DNA from 3 places in the Methyloceanibacter caenitepidi genome. Region 2 is predicted to be linked to each of the others. Evidence: predicted binding sites of a transcription regulator. Region 2 holds the regulator's gene; each other region holds the start of a gene.
The links. Region 2 encodes HrcA, which represses chaperone genes, less so after heat shock. Its sites were predicted from a motif close to GTTAGCACTCNCNNNNNGNGAGTGCTAAC; they were not measured.
Positions count from the first base shown of each region.

Region 1: a site for HrcA is predicted at 2,834-2,862, ahead of groES (co-chaperone GroES). Genes of this name have one in related genera too.
Region 3: a site for HrcA is predicted at 4,990-5,018, ahead of GL4_RS04565 (co-chaperone GroES). Genes of this name have one in related genera too.

Region 1 covers NZ_AP014648.1:2,785,829-2,792,098, reverse strand. The annotation lists gene GL4_RS13250 (CCA tRNA nucleotidyltransferase) at 1-582, shown strand, start outside; gene groL (chaperonin GroEL) at 667-2,316, opposite strand; gene groES (co-chaperone GroES) at 2,418-2,735, opposite strand; gene GL4_RS13235 (usg protein) at 2,991-3,257, shown strand; gene GL4_RS13230 (hypothetical protein) at 3,254-3,931, opposite strand; gene GL4_RS13225 (DM13 domain-containing protein) at 4,179-4,673, shown strand; gene GL4_RS13220 (CBS domain-containing protein) at 4,677-5,099, opposite strand; gene GL4_RS13215 (LysR family transcriptional regulator) at 5,305-6,207, opposite strand.
Region 2 covers NZ_AP014648.1:470,019-476,288, reverse strand. The annotation lists gene GL4_RS02215 (ATP-binding protein) at 1-497, shown strand, start outside; gene olsB (l-ornithine N(alpha)-acyltransferase) at 678-1,700, shown strand; gene hrcA (heat-inducible transcriptional repressor HrcA) at 1,767-2,861, shown strand; gene grpE (nucleotide exchange factor GrpE) at 2,962-3,630, shown strand; gene GL4_RS02195 (alpha-ketoglutarate-dependent dioxygenase AlkB family protein) at 3,640-4,209, opposite strand; gene dnaK (molecular chaperone DnaK) at 4,587-6,270, shown strand, end outside.
Region 3 covers NZ_AP014648.1:977,520-983,789, forward strand. The annotation lists gene GL4_RS04535 (ATP phosphoribosyltransferase regulatory subunit) at 1-590, shown strand, start outside; gene hisG (ATP phosphoribosyltransferase) at 587-1,288, shown strand; gene GL4_RS04545 (hypothetical protein) at 1,408-2,142, shown strand; gene GL4_RS04550 (hypothetical protein) at 2,164-2,553, opposite strand; gene GL4_RS04555 (hypothetical protein) at 2,572-2,802, opposite strand; gene groL (chaperonin GroEL) at 2,942-4,576, opposite strand; gene GL4_RS04565 (co-chaperone GroES) at 4,669-4,956, opposite strand; gene GL4_RS04570 (catalase family peroxidase) at 5,109-6,095, opposite strand.

The DNA.
Region 1 (6,270 bases), 1.1 Mb from region 2:
GCGTGCGAAGCGGTGTCGGTACTCTTCGCCTCTGGACTGCTCTGCGACATTCTCGGGAGCGTGCCGCGCCTGCCGCGCTTCGATCGTCTCGTCGAGATCGAGGCGGCCCTCGACCGGGAGCCCAGTGCCATCTTGCGGCTGGCGGCCCTTGCGGTTTTCGTGCCCGAGGACGCCAAGCGGCTTGCGCGCCGGTTCAAGCTCTCCAATGCGGAACAGGCGCTCCTCGCCCTCGCCGGCGAGCCGTTCGACGAGGCCTTGCCGGACGAGGCGGCGGCCAAGCGCAAGCTCTATCGGCTGGGACCGGACGACTATGCCGCGCGGGCGCTTTTGGCTTGGGCGACCCGCGCGGCGCCCGCAACCGATCCCGATTGGCAGCGTGCGGCGACGCTGACCGGCAGCTGGGAGGCGCCGGTGTTCCCCTTGCGCGGACCGGACATCACGGCGCTCGGAAAATTCTCGGGCCCCGAGATCGGCGACATGCTCCGCGCAGTCGAGCAGCGCTGGATCGCGGGCGGCTTCGCGGAGGATCGGGAAGGACTTTTGATGATCGCCGGGAAGCTTGCCGCGGACCGCGACGGCTAGCGCCAAGAAAAAAGCCGCGCCCGAAGGCGCGGCTTTCTCGTTTCTCGGTACGTCCGGAAAGGACGCGACGGAAAGGGTGCAGGCTTAGAAGCCCATGCCACCCATACCGCCCATGCCACCCATGTCGCCACCAGGCATGGCCGGGCCGGACTTCTTCGGAAGCTCGGCCACCATCGCCTCGGTGGTGATGAGGAGGCCGGCCACGGACGCAGCGTCCTGAAGGGCGGTGCGCACGACCTTCGCCGGGTCGATCACGCCTTCCTTGACCAGGTTGCCGTATTGGCCGGTCGCGGCGTTGTAGCCGAAGTTGTACTCCTTCTTGTCGAGGATCTTGCCCACGACGACGGCGCCGTCTTCGCCGGCATTCTCGGCGATCTGACGAAGCGGGGCCTGAAGGGCGCGGCGGACGATGTTGACGCCGACCTTCTGGTCCTCGTTGCTGACGCGGAGGGACTCGAGGGCTTCGAGCGCGCGCAGCAGCGCGACGCCGCCGCCCGGCACGATGCCTTCCTCGACGGCCGCGCGGGTTGCGTTCAGCGCGTCGTCTACACGGTCCTTCTTCTCCTTCACCTCCATCTCGGTGGCGCCGCCGACCTTGATCACCGCAACGCCGCCGGCGAGCTTCGCCAAACGCTCCTGCAGCTTCTCACGGTCGTAGTCGGACGAGGTGTCCTCGATCTGCTGACGGATCTGAGACACGCGGGCCTCGATTTCCTTCTTCTTGCCGACGCCGTCGACGATCGTGGTGTCGTCCTTGGTGATAACGACCTTCTTGGACTGGCCAAGCATGTCGAGCGTGACGTTGTCGAGCTTGATGCCGAGATCCTCGGAGATGACCTGGCCGCCCGTCAGGACAGCGATGTCCTGCAGCATGGCCTTGCGGCGATCGCCGAAGCCCGGAGCCTTGACGGCCGCGACCTTCAAGCCGCCGCGCAGCTTGTTGACCACGAGCGTCGCCAGAGCCTCACCCTCGACGTCTTCAGCGACGATGAGGAGCGGACGGCCCGACTGCACCACGGCCTCGAGCAGCGGCAGGATGGACTGCAGGTTGGAGAGCTTGGCCTCGTTGATGAGGATGTAAGGGTTCTCCAACTCGACGCGCATCTTGTCGGCATCGGTGATGAAGTAAGGGGAGAGATAGCCGCGGTCGAACTGCATGCCCTCGACGACCTCGAGCTCGGTTTCGAGGCTCTTGGCTTCCTCGACGGTAATTACGCCGTCATTGCCGACCTTCTGCATGGCTTCGGCGATGAACCGGCCGATATCGGCGTCGCCATTGGCCGAGATCGTGCCGACTTGCGCGATTTCGTCATTGGAGGTGACCTTCTTGGCCTTCTCCTTCAGCGCCTCGACGACCTTGCCGACGGCGAGATCGATGCCGCGCTTCAGATCCATCGGGTTGGAGCCGGCAGCGACAGACTTCGCGCCTTCCTTGACGATGGCTTGGGCGAGAACAGTCGCGGAGGTGGTGCCGTCGCCGGCCTCGTCGGCCGTCTTGGAGGCAACCTCGCGCACCATCTGGGCGCCCATGTTCTCGAACTTATCCTCGAGCTCGATCTCCTTGGCGACCGTCACACCGTCCTTGGTGATGCGGGGCGCGCCGAACGACTTCTCGAGGACCACGTTGCGGCCCTTGGGGCCGAGGGTCACCTTGACCGCATTGGCCAAGATGTCGACGCCGCGGAGCATCTTGTCGCGGGCGTCCTGAGAAAATTTCACATCTTTAGCAGACATGTTGCGTGTAACTCCTTCGAACCTTGCCGCGTGTCGCACCCCGCGATTGCGGCGGTGCCCAGGCGGCCAAACGGATTGGGCTTAAGGCGCTAGCGGTCTCGCTACGCGGCCTTCTTCTTCGCGGCGGTGGCTCCTTCGAGGACGCCGAGAATGTCGCTCTCCTTCATGATGAGAACGTCGTCGCCGTCGATCTTGACCTCGGTGCCCGACCACTTGCCGAATAGCACACGATCGCCCACCTGGACGTCGAGCGGCTGGACCTGACCCTTGTCGTCGGCAACGCCCGGGCCCACAGCGACGACTTCGCCTTGCTGCGGCTTTTCCTTGGCCGTATCGGGAATGATGATGCCGCCAGCGGTCCGTTCGTCCTCATCGATCCGGCGCACTACGACGCGATCATGCAATGGACGAAACTTCATCTTGCTTACTCCTCCAGACAGATTGTCCAAAAAATTGTCGTGAATCGAGGGTGTTACCCGAGAACCGGGATCCTCTGAGAGCCTATTTAGAGCGGGTTTTTGGCACTTTCAAGGTGGGAGTGCCAAAAAATTAGCACTCCCCATCGTGTGCTGCCAATGCGCTGATATTGCTCAATAAATCGTCTGGACGAGGGTGCGGGACGGTCATAGCATCGAAGAGTCCAAAACACTATGAAAAATGGGGGACGAGGATTGATGGACCAGGCCTTCGCCGATCAAATGGCTGGGTATTCGCTCACCACAGCCGAAATTCTCTATCGCTTGCCCGATCACCGGGAGCTTCTGCAGAGCTATGTCTGGCAGGATTTCGATCTTGCGCCGCGTTTCCCGCGGCTCTCAGAGTTCCTCGATTTTTGGAGCGCCAGTCTGGACGGGCCTCTCTACCGGGTGCGCGTGGCGCACAAGGCGCTGATCTCTCCGACCGAGTTCAGCTTCGTGGCGGGCGAACTACAGGTGCATTAGCAGACAATACGTTCATACGGATTTCCGGTGGTTGCGGTCGGCAGGCACCGTTTCCGCACGGTTACTGCATAGATCACGAGGTCAGGTGGGACTCCAAATGTGGTGCTTGTAATCCCATTTCGGGTCTCTCGCACAAGGGTCTTGTCCGGGTCATCGCCACGTTGCATCGCTGCAAGACGATTCCACGAGTCCTTTAGGCTCGTGGTTGGCCAGTTCTTGGCATCAGACCAATCGGGATAGATGGCTTCGAAAAGGTCTGACAGGACTCTAAAAGTTCGTTCACCTTCTTCCTTGGAGAGGTTCACAACTGGAACTCCTATGCGAAGCGAGTGGACCTGTTCTCCAACTCCTATCATCGCAACCAAGAGAGGAAGCGAGCGTCTACCCACGAACCAGATTTCGTCTTCGTCCCCTTGCTCTGCCTTCATCCTTGATTGTTCTTCGTTCACGCGCGCCAAGCGTTTGGGGTCATCCGCATATTTGATACGCAACTGATTTAGCCACTGTTCCATCGACAGAATGTCGTCATTGCCGAGTCCGAACTCACTGACAAACAATGCCAAGACTTCAGACTTCTCGATTGGGAGCCATTTCGGCGACGCAGGAGCGACAACGGGCAAGACCCAAACCGAGCAGGCAATCAATATCAACAGGGCGGTCGGTGTTCGCATCATGCTCTCAGTGCTTTTTCCTGTGCCAACTGCAGGACGAGGTTTGCGAAGACTCTTCCACTATGGCGCCAAACAACTAACAATTGCAAAGTCTCGCAGAGTTGGTCGGATCAGGAGGGCGAAGACTTCACCAAGAGGCTCTTGCGAACGTATCCGTTCGAACGGTGCTACGCCGCTCGCCTTCATGCCCACGCCATGGCAAGCTCCTAGCCTCGCTGGGCGTGGTCGACGGGCATCGGAGGGGGGTGACATGTGGCGATTCATCAAAGGATTCTTTTCGGGCATTTTGATCGGGCTGGTGCTGGGCCTGGGGCTCGGCATCTTCGCCTTCCCCTATCTGTTCCCGCCGCCGGAGGCGAAGGAGACGCTCGACCGCAATGAGGCGGGCGCGCTCGTCGCCAAGGGCACATTCATTCATGCGAACCCGGCCGATCCCATCCACTACGGCAAGGGCGAGGTGAGCGTCTATCCGAAGACGGTCTTTCTCGGCGAAGACTTCGAGGTTGGGCCGGGCCCCGACTATCACGTCTATCTTGTGCCGAAAGCCGGTATCCGGTCGTCCGACGACGTGAAGGACACGATGTATGTGGACCTCGGGCGATTGCGGGCTTTCAAGGGCAGCCAGAACTATGCGATCCCCGACGGCGTCGATCTCGAGAAGTTTCCGTCGGTGGTCATCTGGTGCCAACAATTCGGTGTGCTGATCTCTCCGGCCGACCTCACATTCGAGCAAGGAGCGACATAGCGCCTAGCGGAGACACTCCGACAGGTGATCGTCTTCGTCGAGGCGATCGATCTCGATACCCTTGAAGTCGTTGCGGGAGACGACGCCGAAAATCGTGTGATTCTCCACCACGGGAAGGTGGCGGATGCCCCGGTCGCTCATGGTGCGCAAGGCGTCGACGGCGCTGGCCGCGGGACGCGCGGTCACAGGGTTGGGCGTCATCGCTTCGAGCAGGGGTGTCTCGTCGGCGTTCCGGCCTTCGGCGAGCACGCGTACGGCATCGCGGCCGGTGAAAATGCCGATGAGCCGGCTGTCTTGATCGATCACGAGGACCGATCCCTTGCGGCGCTCCCACATGCACTGGCAGGCTTCGCGAACCGGCGCATGTTCCCTCAGCGCCAGGAGCCTCTGATCCCCCAAGATGTCGGCGAGCCTTCTGTTGGTCATGACGCCCTCCAATCTCCAGGACCCCAAGACGTTAGCACATTTGTCGCAGCCGTACTTTGATGCGGAACAAGGCGCCCTTGATGCCCGGCGCCGCAGCCGGATATAGAAATGCCGTCCGGAGCGGGCTTGCAGCCGTCGCGCGCCGTCTCTAGCGGCGCTTCTTATTGCACGGCATGCGCGGGCCGGCGGAACTATTGCCGCGGGCTCAGGAGGTTTCGCTCTGGTTCGACAGAAACTCGGCGAGCGTGTCGTAGACAAGCCTGATGCGGCGGCTTGTGTAGAGCTCCCGATGCGCGACGAGCCAGGTCGGGAACTTCATGGGCGCCATGTCGGGAAAGACGGGTTCCATGCCCGGCGTCCTGGTGGCGACGGCAGCGGCCATGAGGCACATGCCGAAGCCTTGGCGCGCCATCTCCCACATGACGAGGGCGCAGTCGGAGCCGAACCGGAAGTTCTCGCGCGCAGGCGTGATTCCAAGCCTGCCGAGATAGTTCACCATCTCTTGCTGGTTGTTGCTGCCGATGAAGTAGTGACCCTCGAGGTCCGCGGGCGAACGGGGACGTCCATATTTGCTGAGATAGCGTTTCGAGGCGTAGAGGCTGCCGTCGCTTTCGTTGACCAGCCGTCCGACGAGCTCCGGCTCTTGCGGGCGCACGTGGCGGATTGCGATATCGGCCTCGCGCCGCCTCAAGTCACGCAGCTCGTTCGACGCGACGATGTCGATTTCGAGGTTCGGCGCGATCTCATGCAGGCGCTCGATGACCGGCGGCAGGAAATACACCGCGTAGATGTTGGTCGCCGTCACCCGGACCACGCCGTCGATGGCCTGGCTATGTCCCGAGGCCGCCAGCGACACGCGGTGTGCCGCGTCGCCCATGACCCGGACATGGTCCAGAAGCTCAAGGCCCGACGGGGTCAGTTCGAGGTTTCGGCCGATCCGCTGGAACAGCATGACGCCGAGATCTTCTTCCAGCGCCGCGACCTGACGCCCAAGGGTTGGCTGCGTCAGCCCCAGGACCCGAGCTGCGCCGGAAAAAGAGCCTTCTTCGGCCGTCGCGAGAAAAGCCCTGACCTGATTCCAGTCGAACGTGATAGCCTGCCAGTTCATGCAAATTTGCATATACAATCTGCGAATTTTGACAATTCACATTTGAAATATGCATGGCACTCT
Region 2 (6,270 bases):
CGCTAGAAGCGACCCGGAAGCCCGTCCACCGGCTCGGCGGCGGCTCCCCCACCCGCACCCTCCCGGCAAGCGGCTTTTCGGTCCTGCTCGCCGAAGACAACGACATCAACGCCCTGTTGGCGCGCACCGTCCTTGTGAAGGCGGGGGCCAGCGTGACCCGGGTTCGCGACGGTGCCGAAGCCATCGCGAACGTCAAGGCGGCCCTCGGTACCGGCGCCGGCATCGACCTGATCCTGATGGATATCCACATGCCGAATATCGGCGGAATCGAAGCCGCGGCCCGAATCCGGGCGCTCTATCCCGGCAGTGCGGAACCGGGGAACGGACGCCCCCCGATCGTCGCCCTGACCGCCAATGCCTATGCGGAGGACGGGGACTCCTATCTTGCAGCGGGTCTGGACGACTACCTGGCCAAACCCTTCGAAAAACGTGACCTGCAAGAGCTGGTCGCACGCTGGCAAGAGGACCCTCTCGAGGCGGAAGCAGGTGCCGCCTAGTCACCGTAAGCAGTACCCGCCCTGTGCGGATATCCACCGCCTGTCACATAGAGTTCGAATTGGTTTGCTAACCCGCTTCCGATGTGGCCGAATCGGGGTTGGTCGGAAGGCCCTGCGATCCGTCGAGACCTTGCTTAAGCCTCGCGGCACGATCCCCGAAAATGTCAGGTGGGCAGCACTATGCCGACGAAAACGACTCCGGGACGCCTTGCAGAGAAGTTTCTGGTGGGAGCTAAATTCCCCGGTTTGAATTTCCGAGGCGTCCCCAGCGGACTACCGTTTGTGGGCAGCGGCGGCGCTTTGGGCAAAGGCCTCGCCCTCGGCAAGGGCGGCCTCTCGGCAGGCTTTCGCGGGCGGTTTCAGCCGCCGCAGGTCTATGGACGAATCGGCTCGCTCGAAGTCCGGCTCGCACGCAAGAAGAGCGAAATCCGCCGGGCCCAGCGCCTCCGCTACAAAGTGTTCTACGAGGAGATGGCGGCCACGCCCAACGCCCTGGCCATGCTGTCGCGACGCGACGAGGATGCGTTCGATCCCATTTTCGACCATCTCCTGGTGCTGGACCACGGCGATGCCAACCGCAAGGGCTGGAGGCGCTCGAAGGTGGTCGGCACCTATCGCGTTCTGCGCCAGGATATCGCGGACGAACACGACGGGTTCTACACCCAGGGCGAATACGACATCGCACCGCTGATCCGGTCCAAACCCGGTTACAGCTTCATGGAGCTCGGCCGCTCGTGCGTGCTGAAGCCGTACCGCAACCGCCGGACCGTGGAGCTTCTGTGGCACGGCATCTGGTCCTACGTACGCCAACACGGCGTCGACGTCATGGTCGGCTGCGCCAGTTTCCCGGGAGTCGATCCCGCCCAGCATGCGGCAGCACTCAGCTTCCTGCATCACACGGCCAGTCCGCCGGAAGAGTGGCGTGTCTCGGCGCACGATCATCTCCGTGTCGACATGAACATGATGCCGCAGGAAGCGCTGAACATGCGCGCGGCGCTCAAGGCGATGCCGCCTCTGATCAAGGGCTATCTCCGGCTCGGGGCCTATATCGGCGACGGGGCGGTAATCGATCGGCAGTTCGGCACCACGGATGTCCTGATCATCCTGCCGGTGGAGCATATCAATTCGCGCTACTTCGCTCATTTCGGCGCGCCGGACGAACTCGCGGCCCCGATCACCCAAGATTTTGGACCGTTGAACTAGTCGACACGCCGACGCCCGCCGCCGATGTCGTTTGACGCCGTGCAGAGCGCTACCTAAATTTCCCGCATGGGTCATACGGACGTCAAAGACGCCATGGCGGCGGCGGACGCGGCTGCCGGTTTGCGTCAGCTCAACGAACGCTCGCGCGAGATCTTCCGGCGCATCGTCGAGACCTATTTGGAGACGGGCGAACCGGTCGGCTCGCGCAATTTGAGCCGTGCACTGCCGATGACCTTGTCGCCGGCTTCGGTGCGCAACGTCATGTCCGATCTCGAGGGGCTGGGACTGATCTACGCCCCGCACACGAGCGCCGGCCGGCTGCCGACGCAAACGGGCTTGCGGCTGTTCGTGGACGGCCTGCTGGAGATCGGCGACGTCACGGAGGCCGAGCGCAGGGAAATCGAAGCCCGCATGTCGGCGAGCGGGCGCCACCGGGGTGTGAAAGACTACCTCGCCGAGGCCGGCGAGATGCTGTCGGGCCTGTCCCGCTGCGCCGGCGTGGTCTTGGCCGAGAAGCAGAGCAAGACGCTGAGGCAGGTGGAGTTCGTCAATCTCGGTCAAGGCCAGGCGCTGGCGGTGCTCGTGAGCGAAGACGGAGACGTCGAGAACCGCATTGTCACGCTGCCGCAAGGATTGCCGCCGTCGTCTCTGAACGAGGCGACGAACTACATGAACGCGCGCATCGCCGGCATGACGCTGGAAGAGGCGCGCAAGCGCGTCGAGACGGAGATCGAGGAGCGGCGCGCTCAACTCGACGAACTGACGGCGCAAGTGGTGACGGATGGCCTCGCGACATGGTCCGGCGAAGCCGACGACCGGCAGAGCCTGATCGTGTGTGGCCGCGCGCATCTTCTCGAGGACATCAAGGCCATGGAGGACCTGGAGCGGGTCCGGCTGCTGTTCGAGGATCTCGACGCCAAGAAGGGGCTGATTCAGCTGCTCGGCCTTGCCGAACGGGCGCAAGGGGTCCGGATCTTCATCGGTTCGGAGAACAATCTCTTCTCCCTCTCCGGCTCGGCGCTTATCGTGTCGCCATTCGAGGATTCGGAGCAGAAGATCGTCGGCGTGCTGGGCGTGATCGGGCCCACGCGCCTCAACTACGCCCGCATCATTCCGATGGTGGATTACACGGCGCGGCTCCTCGGGCGGCTCGTCCCGTAAGGCCTCCGCCACGGCGATCCCGGCCTTGTCCCTTGATTTTTGTCGCCGCCCGGTCGATATCCGGGGCGCTTCCTGTCAATCCAAACGCTTGAGAGTTTCGATGCCGGACGACCCTTCCGATACCCGCCCCAACGACAATCCGCAGACACCGCAAGGTGCGCCGGAAACGTCTGCCGACACGGACGCCGGCACCGACGTCGCGGGTGACCTCGATGCGCTGCTGACAGAAAACGCAGACATGCGCGACAAGCTATTGCGCACCATGGCCGACATGGAGAACCTGCGCCGCCGCACGGAGCGGGAGAAGGAAGATACCTCACGCTATGCCATCTCGAATTTCGCGCGCGACGTTCTGACCATTGGCGACAATCTGCGCCGCGTGATCGAACATGTGCCGGCGGAGGCGGCGGAGAAGGACCCGGCGCTCAAGAGCTTTCTCGAAGGCGTGGAACTGACCGAGCGCGAACTCCTGAAGATGATGGAGAAGCACGGCGTCACGCGGCTGGAGCCCCTGGGGCAGCGCTTCGATCCCAACGAGCAGCAGGCGATGTACGAGGTCCCGACGACCGACGTGCCGGAAGGCACCGTGGTACAGGTCATGCAGGCCGGCTTCACCATTGGCGACCGGGTCTTGCGGCCCGCGCTCGTTGCCGTGTCGAAGGGCGGTCCGAAGCCGGCGCCCACGCCGAAAGGCGACGCCCAAGGGAAGCAGGGCAATGGCTTCGGCACGGGCACGGCGGCCAATGACGACAATCAGGGCAAACGCTAGGACACAGCGCTAGCCGGGCTTGGTGACGCGGCGGAGCGTGAGATTGAACCGTCCGCCCTCGTCCAGCAGATCGCTCGTGCCGGGCAGCACGCGATCGATCCCGTGATAGGCGAGCCGGTCGGCGCCGCCCAGAACGACCACATCCCCCGAGATCAGCTCGAGCTTGCGCGCCGGGCCTTTCCGGGTGGTGCCGCCGACACGGAAAATCGCGGTATCGCCAAGCGACACCGACAGCACAGGCGCTGCGAACTCGTCCTCGTCCCGGTCCTGATGCAGTCCCATCTTGGCGGTGCTGTCATAGTAGTTGATCAGGCAGGCTTCCGGCGGATGGGGATAGCCGGAAAGCTTCTCCCACAGCGCGAGGAGCCCTTGGGGAATTGCGGGCCATGGGGCGCCCGTCGCGGGATGAGTGGCCTGATAGCGATAGCCGCGCGCCTTGTCCGTGACCCAGCCGAGCGCGCCCGCATTCGTCATCCGGACGGACATGGGCCTGCCTGAGCGCGGCATCGTGGGCACGAAAAGTGGCGCCTGCCGGATAATGTCGCGAATATCGCCCAGCAGCGCGATCTGTTCGGCCACGGTTAATTCTTTCGGAAAATACTGCACGCGCCGTTTGCCTTTCCGCTTCCCTTTCGCGCCTCTCGCCTTGAAGCCTCAGTCTATCGGGCCGAAATGCCCAGGATAGAGCCGATTGCGAGGCCGGGCGTCGCACGTAAGGGCCACGCAGAAGCATCGGCGGGAAGACCTGGAATACCTCCAGATGCGACCTGTGTTCTCCTTGCGGGCCCTAGGGTTGGCACCTATATAACCGCGGAACCCCGCGTGATTTTCCGCACGGGGGCGCTGCGAAACAATTGGGAACCGGATCGCGCCGCCTTGAGGAAGGCCAGGCGCATCAGTTGATGCCGGGTGCCGCGCTAGGGCCCGGACGGTTTGCCAGAAAGAGAGGCTCGGAAATGGCGAAAGTTATTGGTATCGACCTCGGCACGACGAATTCATGTGTCGCGGTCATGGATGGAACAAGCCCGAAGGTTATCGAGAACGCCGAGGGCGTGCGCACGACACCGTCCATGGTGGCGTTTGCCGACGACGACGAGGTGCTCATCGGCCTGCCGGCGAAGCGCCAGGCCGTTACCAATCCCGAGAACACGTTTTTTGCGATCAAGCGCCTGATCGGGCGCCGCTTCGACGATCCCACCGTCGCCAAGGATCAGAAGCTGGTCCCCTACCAAATCATCAAGGCGGACAACGGCGATGCCTGGGTCGAATCCCACGGCAAGAAATACTCGCCCTCCCAGATCTCCGCTTACATCCTTCAGAAGATGAAGGAGACGGCGGAAGCTCATCTCGGGCAGAAGGTCGAGCAGGCTGTCATCACGGTTCCTGCCTACTTCAACGACGCTCAGCGCCAGGCAACGAAGGACGCCGGTAAGATCGCCGGCCTTGAGGTGCTCCGCATCATCAACGAGCCGACGGCGGCTGCGCTGGCCTACGGTCTCGACAAGAAGGACGGTCAGACCATCGCCGTCTACGACCTCGGCGGCGGCACCTTCGACGTCTCGATTCTCGAGATCGGCGACGGCGTGTTCGAGGTGAAGTCGACCAACGGCGACACGTTCCTCGGCGGCGAGGACTTCGATATGCGCCTCGTCGACTATCTGGCCGATGAGTTCAAGAAGGAGAACGGGATCGATCTGCGCGGCGACAAGCTCGCGCTGCAGCGCCTGAAGGAGGCGGCCGAGAAGGCCAAGATCGAGCTGTCCTCCACGCAGCAGACGGAAATCAACCTGCCCTTCATCACGGCCGACCAGTCGGGTCCGAAGCATCTGACCATGAAGCTGACCCGCGCGAAGCTCGAGAGCCTCGTGGAAGACCTGATCAAGCGCACCATCGCCCCGTGCGAAGCGGCGCTCAAGGATGCTGGTCTGAAGGCCGGCGACATCAACGAGGTGATCCTCGTCGGCGGCATGACCCGCATGCCGAAGGTCGCCGAGACGGTGAAGAACTTCTTCGGCAAAGAGCCGCACAAGGGCGTGAATCCGGACGAAGTCGTGGCCATCGGCGCCGCGATCCAGGCGGGCGTGCTGCAGGGCGACGTCAAGGACGTGCTGCTGCTCGACGTGACGCCGCTGTCGCTCGGCATCGAGACCCTGGGCGGCGTGTTTACCCGTCTCATCGACCGCAATACCACGATCCCGACCAAGAAGAGCCAGGTCTTCTCCACCGCCGAAGACAATCAGAACGCGGTGACGATCCGGGTCTTCCAAGGCGAGCGCGAGATGGCGGCGGACAACAAGCTGCTGGGCCAGTTCGACCTTGTCGGTATTCCGCCCGCACCTCGTGGCGTGCCGCAGATTGAGGTTACGTTCGACATCGACGCCAACGGCATCGTGAACGTCTCGGCATCGGACAAGGCAACCGGCAAGGAGCAGTCGATCCGCATTCAGGCCTCTGGCGGCCTGTCCGACGCGGATATCGACCGCATGGTCAAGGAAGCCGAGAGCCACGCCGAGGAAGACAAGAAGCGCCGCGAACTTGTCGAGGTTCGCAACCAGGCCGAAGCGCTGACCCATTCGACCGAAAAGATGCTCGCCGATTTCGGCGACAAGGTTTCGGCCGAGGACAAAGCGGCAGTCGAGG
Region 3 (6,270 bases), 510 kb from region 2:
GAACGCGTATCGAGCCCGACCGTGTTCTGACGGCGCTTGGTGAGAAAATCGCCGGCAAGAGCCAGGAAGAGGCGGAGGACATCGTGTCCACGTATCTCGAGGCAGAGGGCATTCCCCTTGCGGGCAATCGGACCTTGCGGGAGATCAGCGCGCGCCTGCTCGATCAGGCTGCGGATCTTCTCGCCGACACGCTGCCGCGCGAAGTGGCTACGGTCATCGAATACTATCTCGGCGTGTCCGCCCCGCCGCGCGAGGCTGTCGACAAGATCGCCATGATCGCGCATGGCGCGGGGCTCGACATCGACGCGGCGCTCGACGCGGTCAGACGCCGCTTCGACCTGCTGCAACAGCAGGGTGTCGATCTGTCGAACGCGACCTTCGCGACGGAGTTCGGCCGCAAGCTGGAATACTACTCGGGCCTTGTGTTCCAGATCGGCGCGCCGGGGATGGACGAGACCGAGCCCGTCGCCGGCGGGGGCCGCTACGATAATCTGCTGACCGCGCTCGGTGCGCCAAGCCCGGTGCCGGCCGTCGGCACGGCGATCCACACCGAGCGCCTGCTTGCCGCCGTGGGAAGGGCATCGACATGAGCGCGCCGTCCCTCGTCATCGCCGTCCCCTCGAAAGGCCGCCTGAAGGAGCAGGCCGCGAGCCTGTTCGAAGCGGCCGGCTACACGCTGCGGATCAAAGGCCACGAGCGCGGCTATCGCGGTCAGCTCGACGGGCTGCCCGATGTCGCCGTGGAGTACACGTCCGCCGCCGAGATCGTGCACCAGCTGCGCTCGGGCCGCGTGCATCTCGGCATCACCGGCGAGGATCTGGTGCGTGAGAGCGTGCATGACGTCGACAGCAGCATCGAGTTCGTGGCGCCGCTCGGCTTCGGCCATGCGGATGTGGTCGTGGCCGTGCCGGAGTGCTGGCTCGACGTTTCGCGCATGGCGGACCTCGAGGACGTAGCCGAGCAGTTCGCCCGCAGCCACGGCCGGGGACTTCGCGTGGCCACCAAATACATGAACCTGACGCGGCGCTACTTCGCGCAGAAGGGCGTCACCGGGTACCGCATTGTCGAGAGCGTCGGCGCCACGGAGGCGACGCCCGCCACCGGCACGTCCGAGCTCATCGTCGATATCACCAGTACCGGCACGACACTGAAGGCGAACCACCTCAAAGTGCTCGAGGACGGTCTCATTCTGAAGTCGCAAGCCCACCTTCTGGCGGCGAAGCGGGCCGGCTGGGATGCGCGCGCGAACGAGCTCAAGGCGGCGATCCTCGGCGCGCTCTCAGGCTGAGTACGTTCTCCGGCTGAGCGCTCGCGGCTTATCACGTTTGCGTTGGGTTCTCTGGCGGCGTCGGCCTGCCGCGGCTAGTCTCGCCCCGGTTTTGGAAAAGCAATCCGAAGGGGCCGTCCATGCGCCGCTCGATCTTAGCGCTCGTCCTATCGCTCGCCGTACCGGCCGCCGTTATGCCGGTCGCCGTCTTGCCGAGCGCTGCAGTGGCCGCGCCGGCCCGCATCGTGATCCTGACGAGCGCCGAAGCGGCGGATGCCTGGCAGCTCTGCGAGATCGGAAGCCAGCGCGCGCAGGGACTGCGCTACAACTATCTCGGCGACAAGGCCGCAAAATCCCTCTTCGTCGAGGGTACGGCGCCCGCGTTCTTCTTCGCCATCACGCCCCACACGGTCGCGACCGTGACGCCCGCCGCGTCGAGCTGGCGCAAGCCCGTCATCCACTATTCGGTCTTGCCGAATGACGATCCCAAAAAGCTGGAGGAGGCGTTGCACGAGCGCACGCGCGAGGCCGCGGGCAACGTGCTCAACAATCCGGCCCTCAGGGGCAAGACAATTGTCATGGTCTGGGACCGCCGCCACATCGCCGACCCGGAATACGACAGGAAATATGAGCGTGAGGCCGCGGTCACGCTGCGGCAGCTTTTCCACCTCGACATCGTGCCGGGCGTGCCGCGCGAATGGCCGGCCGCCAATCACGACTATTTCTGGGTCGTCGACTTTCCGGAGAATTCGAACGTGCCGCTCAAATTCGAGGTGGTGAAGCAGGACTTCGGGAAATCGTTCCCCGACGTCCCTGCCAACGATTGGGGTGAGCCCGCCGGCCTGGACGCCGGTTCCGGCTGCCGTGTGGAATAGGTCGGGCGGGTCCGAACTGCGCTAGCCGGCGCCCTGGCGTTCGGTCGCGCTCTTTTCACCGTAGTAGAAGCCCGTTACGGCGCCCACCAGGCCGACGAGCGGCGCCAGCAACACTTCGCCGATCGAACGGATCGCGGTGAGTCTCAGCGCTTCGGTCGAGCACTCCGAGCTGCTGCTGAGACAGCCGACCGTGGAATAGCTGGCAATGCCGATCATCGTGCTGATCACGACGACCAGGGTCAGAAGCAGCAGCATGGCGATCCACCCGCGCATCGTCTCGCGCTTCCGCTCGCGATCGTAGGGCGTGGTGGTGAAACCGCCGTTGCCGTTGCTTCCTGCCGCGGCGGCGCCAATTGGGCGGATCGTCGTGAGATCGACTGTCAGCTTTCCTGAATCTGGAGCTTGGTTCATGACACCTACCCTCTATTCCTACTCGGGCACCCTTTTGCGGGTCACCTGCGCCAAAGTGTGGTTCGGCTTCTCGATAAGGAGCTTGGAGCCGGCGGCTTCGTTCTGCGCGATGAAGTTCTCCGTGCTGATGGCCTGAGAAAGAACCGTGTTCGCCGAAACCCCGCGCTGCTCCGCCAGGTTCTTCAAAGTCTCCAGAAGCGATTCGGATATCTCGGCGGTGATTTTCACCTTCGGAGTTTGCTCTGACATGGTGCCTCCAGTCCTATGCTGCGTGCGGCCTAATAACACGTATAGGTAGAATATATTGCCAACACACTATATTGGCTAGCAACAAAAAAGGGCCGCCCCGAGGGACGGCCCTTGTCGTCTGCAGCCTGACAGGCGTGGACTACATCATGCCCATGCCGTCCATGCCGCCACCAGGCATCGGCATGGGGTCGTCCTTCTTCGGCAACTCGGCGACGCCGGCCTCGGTGGTGACCAGAAGGCCGGCCACGGAAGCGGCATCCTGTAGGGCCGTACGGACCACCTTTGCCGGGTCGATGATGCCCTTCTCGATCAGGTCGACATAGGTGTCGTTCTGGGCGTCGTAACCGAAGGTCGGCGACTTCTGGTCCATGACCTTGCCGACCACGATGGAGCCTTCGACGCCTGCATTCTCGGCGATCTGGCGAATGGGCGCCTGGAGTGCGCGGCGCACGATATTGATGCCGGCCTCCTGATCGTCGTTGTCGCCCTTGGCCTTCAGCGCCTTCGAGGCATGCAGCAGCGCAACGCCGCCGCCCGGTACGATGCCTTCCTCGACGGCCGCGCGGGTCGCGTTGAGCGCGTCGTCCACACGGTCCTTCTTCTCCTTCACTTCGATCTCGGTGGCGCCGCCGACCTTGATCACCGCAACGCCGCCGGCAAGTTTCGCCAGACGCTCCTGCAGTTTCTCACGGTCGTAGTCGGACGTCGTGTCCTCGATCTGCTGACGGATCTGAGACACGCGGGCCTCGATCTCGTCCTTCTTGCCGCCGCCACGAACGATCGTGGTGTCGTCCTTGGTGATGTTGACGCGCTTGGCCTTGCCCAGCATCTGCACCGTGACGTTCTCGAGCTTAATTCCGAGGTCCTCGGAGATCATCTCGCCGCCCGTCAGGATCGCGATGTCCTGCAGCATGGCCTTGCGGCGATCGCCGAAGCCAGGCGCCTTGACGGCCGCGACCTTCAGGCCGCCGCGCAGCTTGTTGACCACGAGCGTGGCGAGCGCTTCGCCCTCGACGTCCTCGGCGATGATGAGCAGCGGACGGCCCGACTGCACGACCGACTCGAGCAGCGGCAGCATGGCCTGGAGGCCCGACAGCTTCTTTTCGTAGATCAGGATGTAGGGGTTCTCGAGCTCGGTCGTCATCTTGTCGGCGTTGGTGACGAAGTACGGCGAGATATAGCCGCGGTCGAACTGCATGCCCTCGACGACCTCGAGCTCGGAATCCAGGCTCTTGGCTTCCTCGACGGTGATCACGCCCTCATTGCCGACCTTCTTCATGGCCTGAGCGATCATGTCGCCGATGGACTTCTCGCCATTGGCCGAGATCGTACCGACCTGGGCGATTTCGGCGGAGCCCGAAACTTCCTTCGACTGCTTCTGGATCGTGCCGACAACCTCGGCGACGGCCTTGTCGATGCCGCGCTTCAGATCCATCGGGTTCATCCCGGCGGCCACGGCCTTCAGGCCTTCGCGCACGATGGCCTGGGCAAGAACGGTCGCGGTCGTCGTGCCGTCGCCCGCGGTCTCGTTGGTCTTGGACGCGACCTCTTTCAGCATCTGCGCGCCCATGTTCTCGAACTTGTCCTCAAGCTCGATCTCCTTGGCCACGGTGACGCCGTCCTTCGTGGTGCGCGGGGCACCGAACGACTTGTCGATGATGACGTTGCGGCCCTTCGGACCGAGCGTCACCTTCACGGCGTTGGCAAGCACGTCGACGCCCTTGAGCATGCGCTCACGGGCTTCGGCGGCGAATACAACGTCTTTTGCTGCCATTGAACTATTCTCCGTTGTGGATCGACACTCCACGGCGGCCGCCTAGTCGCGCGGCCGCAGGGGGAATCGGTTTCGATTGGGTGTGGGCGGGCCTAGCCGAGGACGCCCATGATGTCGGACTCCTTCATGATGAGGAGTTCGTCGCCATCGATCTTGACCTCTGTGCCGGACCATTTGCCGAACAGGACCTTGTCGCCGGCCTTCACGCCGAGCGGATGAACCTTGCCATCCTCACCGAGGACGCCGGGGCCCACGGAAACGACCTTGCCAGTCTGCGGCTTCTCGGCCGCGGTGTCCGGAATGATGATCCCGCCTTTGGTCTTCTGCTCTTCCTCGAGCCGCTTGACCACGACACGGTCATGCAGGGGACGGAATTTCATGGATATGCGCTCCTATTTGCTGGAACTCCGATGTTTGGCACTCAGGCCTCCCGAGTGCCAATAGCCCCGCTTGTACGCAGGCCACTCCGAGGCGTCAAGGCGCGCGGAGGCTGCAAACCCTTAGCGGAGCGCGTTCGGTGATCGATGGGCCGTCAGGGCGCGACCCGGCGCGTGAAGGAAACGATATAGGCCGACGAGCGGATCGCGAAGATCGGATCGTTGGTCGGCCCCGCCACGCCGTCGGCGACGTTGGCCGGCAGAAACGAGAACGCATCGCACGTGGCCTCCGGTGCAATTGCCTCGATACTCACTTCACCCAGGGAGACCTTCTCTCGGTTGTCTTCGTCCCAAAGGGCGGTGGCGTCGTCTGTGGGGTCGCCCTCTTGGCCGATAATCGCAACGACATCGAACCTGGCCGGGTCTTTGGCGAGTCTGGCCGTGATCTCATCGGCGAGGAAGTTGGGCCCTTTCGCCTCGGCCTCCGCGTCCGTGAGTGTGATTTCGCCTGAAGACGGAAGGAGCTTGAACTTCGCGACGGTCTCCTCGCCATCGGCATTTGTTAGCGTGAAAGCGTGCACACCCCAGTAGTTGACCCCAGCATAGCTCGCCGGAAGAGGCCGCGCGTTGAGCCACGTGCCCTGGCTTTTCGACTCGGGGTGCGCGTCGAAGAATGCCTTGACCTTGTCGGCGTCGCCGCTCGTTACCGCGGTCAGAAGATCAAGAAAGGCCTGGGGTGTGTTGGCGACAAAGACCGGCGCCGAGATCGTCACTAAATCCGTGCTGGCGCCATCGCCGAGATCGAAGCGCAGCGCAAGGCCCTTCGGGTTGCCCTTGTCGTTGTCGGGGGCCTCCGGGTTGCCGCCTGCGAGCGAGAACCGGCCGATCACAGGAACCGGCTTTGAGAATTGCGGCGCCTTGCTGAGGCCCGGCGCCTCCTTCGAGGGGGTGAAGACGCCAGTCACGCAGACGCCCTTTGGGTGGGCGGCCCGCTTGTGCGGATACTTGCCGAAAGCCTCGCTCAACGCGCCGACAAGATCGGCGGGACCGGGTTCGGCCGAAGCATTCGGTATGAAGATGCCCGGCGCGGAGAGTAGCGCTAGTGCGGCAGTGGCGACGGCGATTCGAGAAGCGCAAGACATGGCGTGTTCCTGGGCGAAATGGACGGATACCGGCAATCTAGCCGCGCGCGGCTGCGGCGCATCACACGTTGCAACACACTTTATTGATGGGCGAGTGACGCAGCGTCGCATTGATCGATGCGAAGCGCGCTTGGGCGTGCACCTTGGCCTTGCGCCGCAAGATTGCTATCACGGA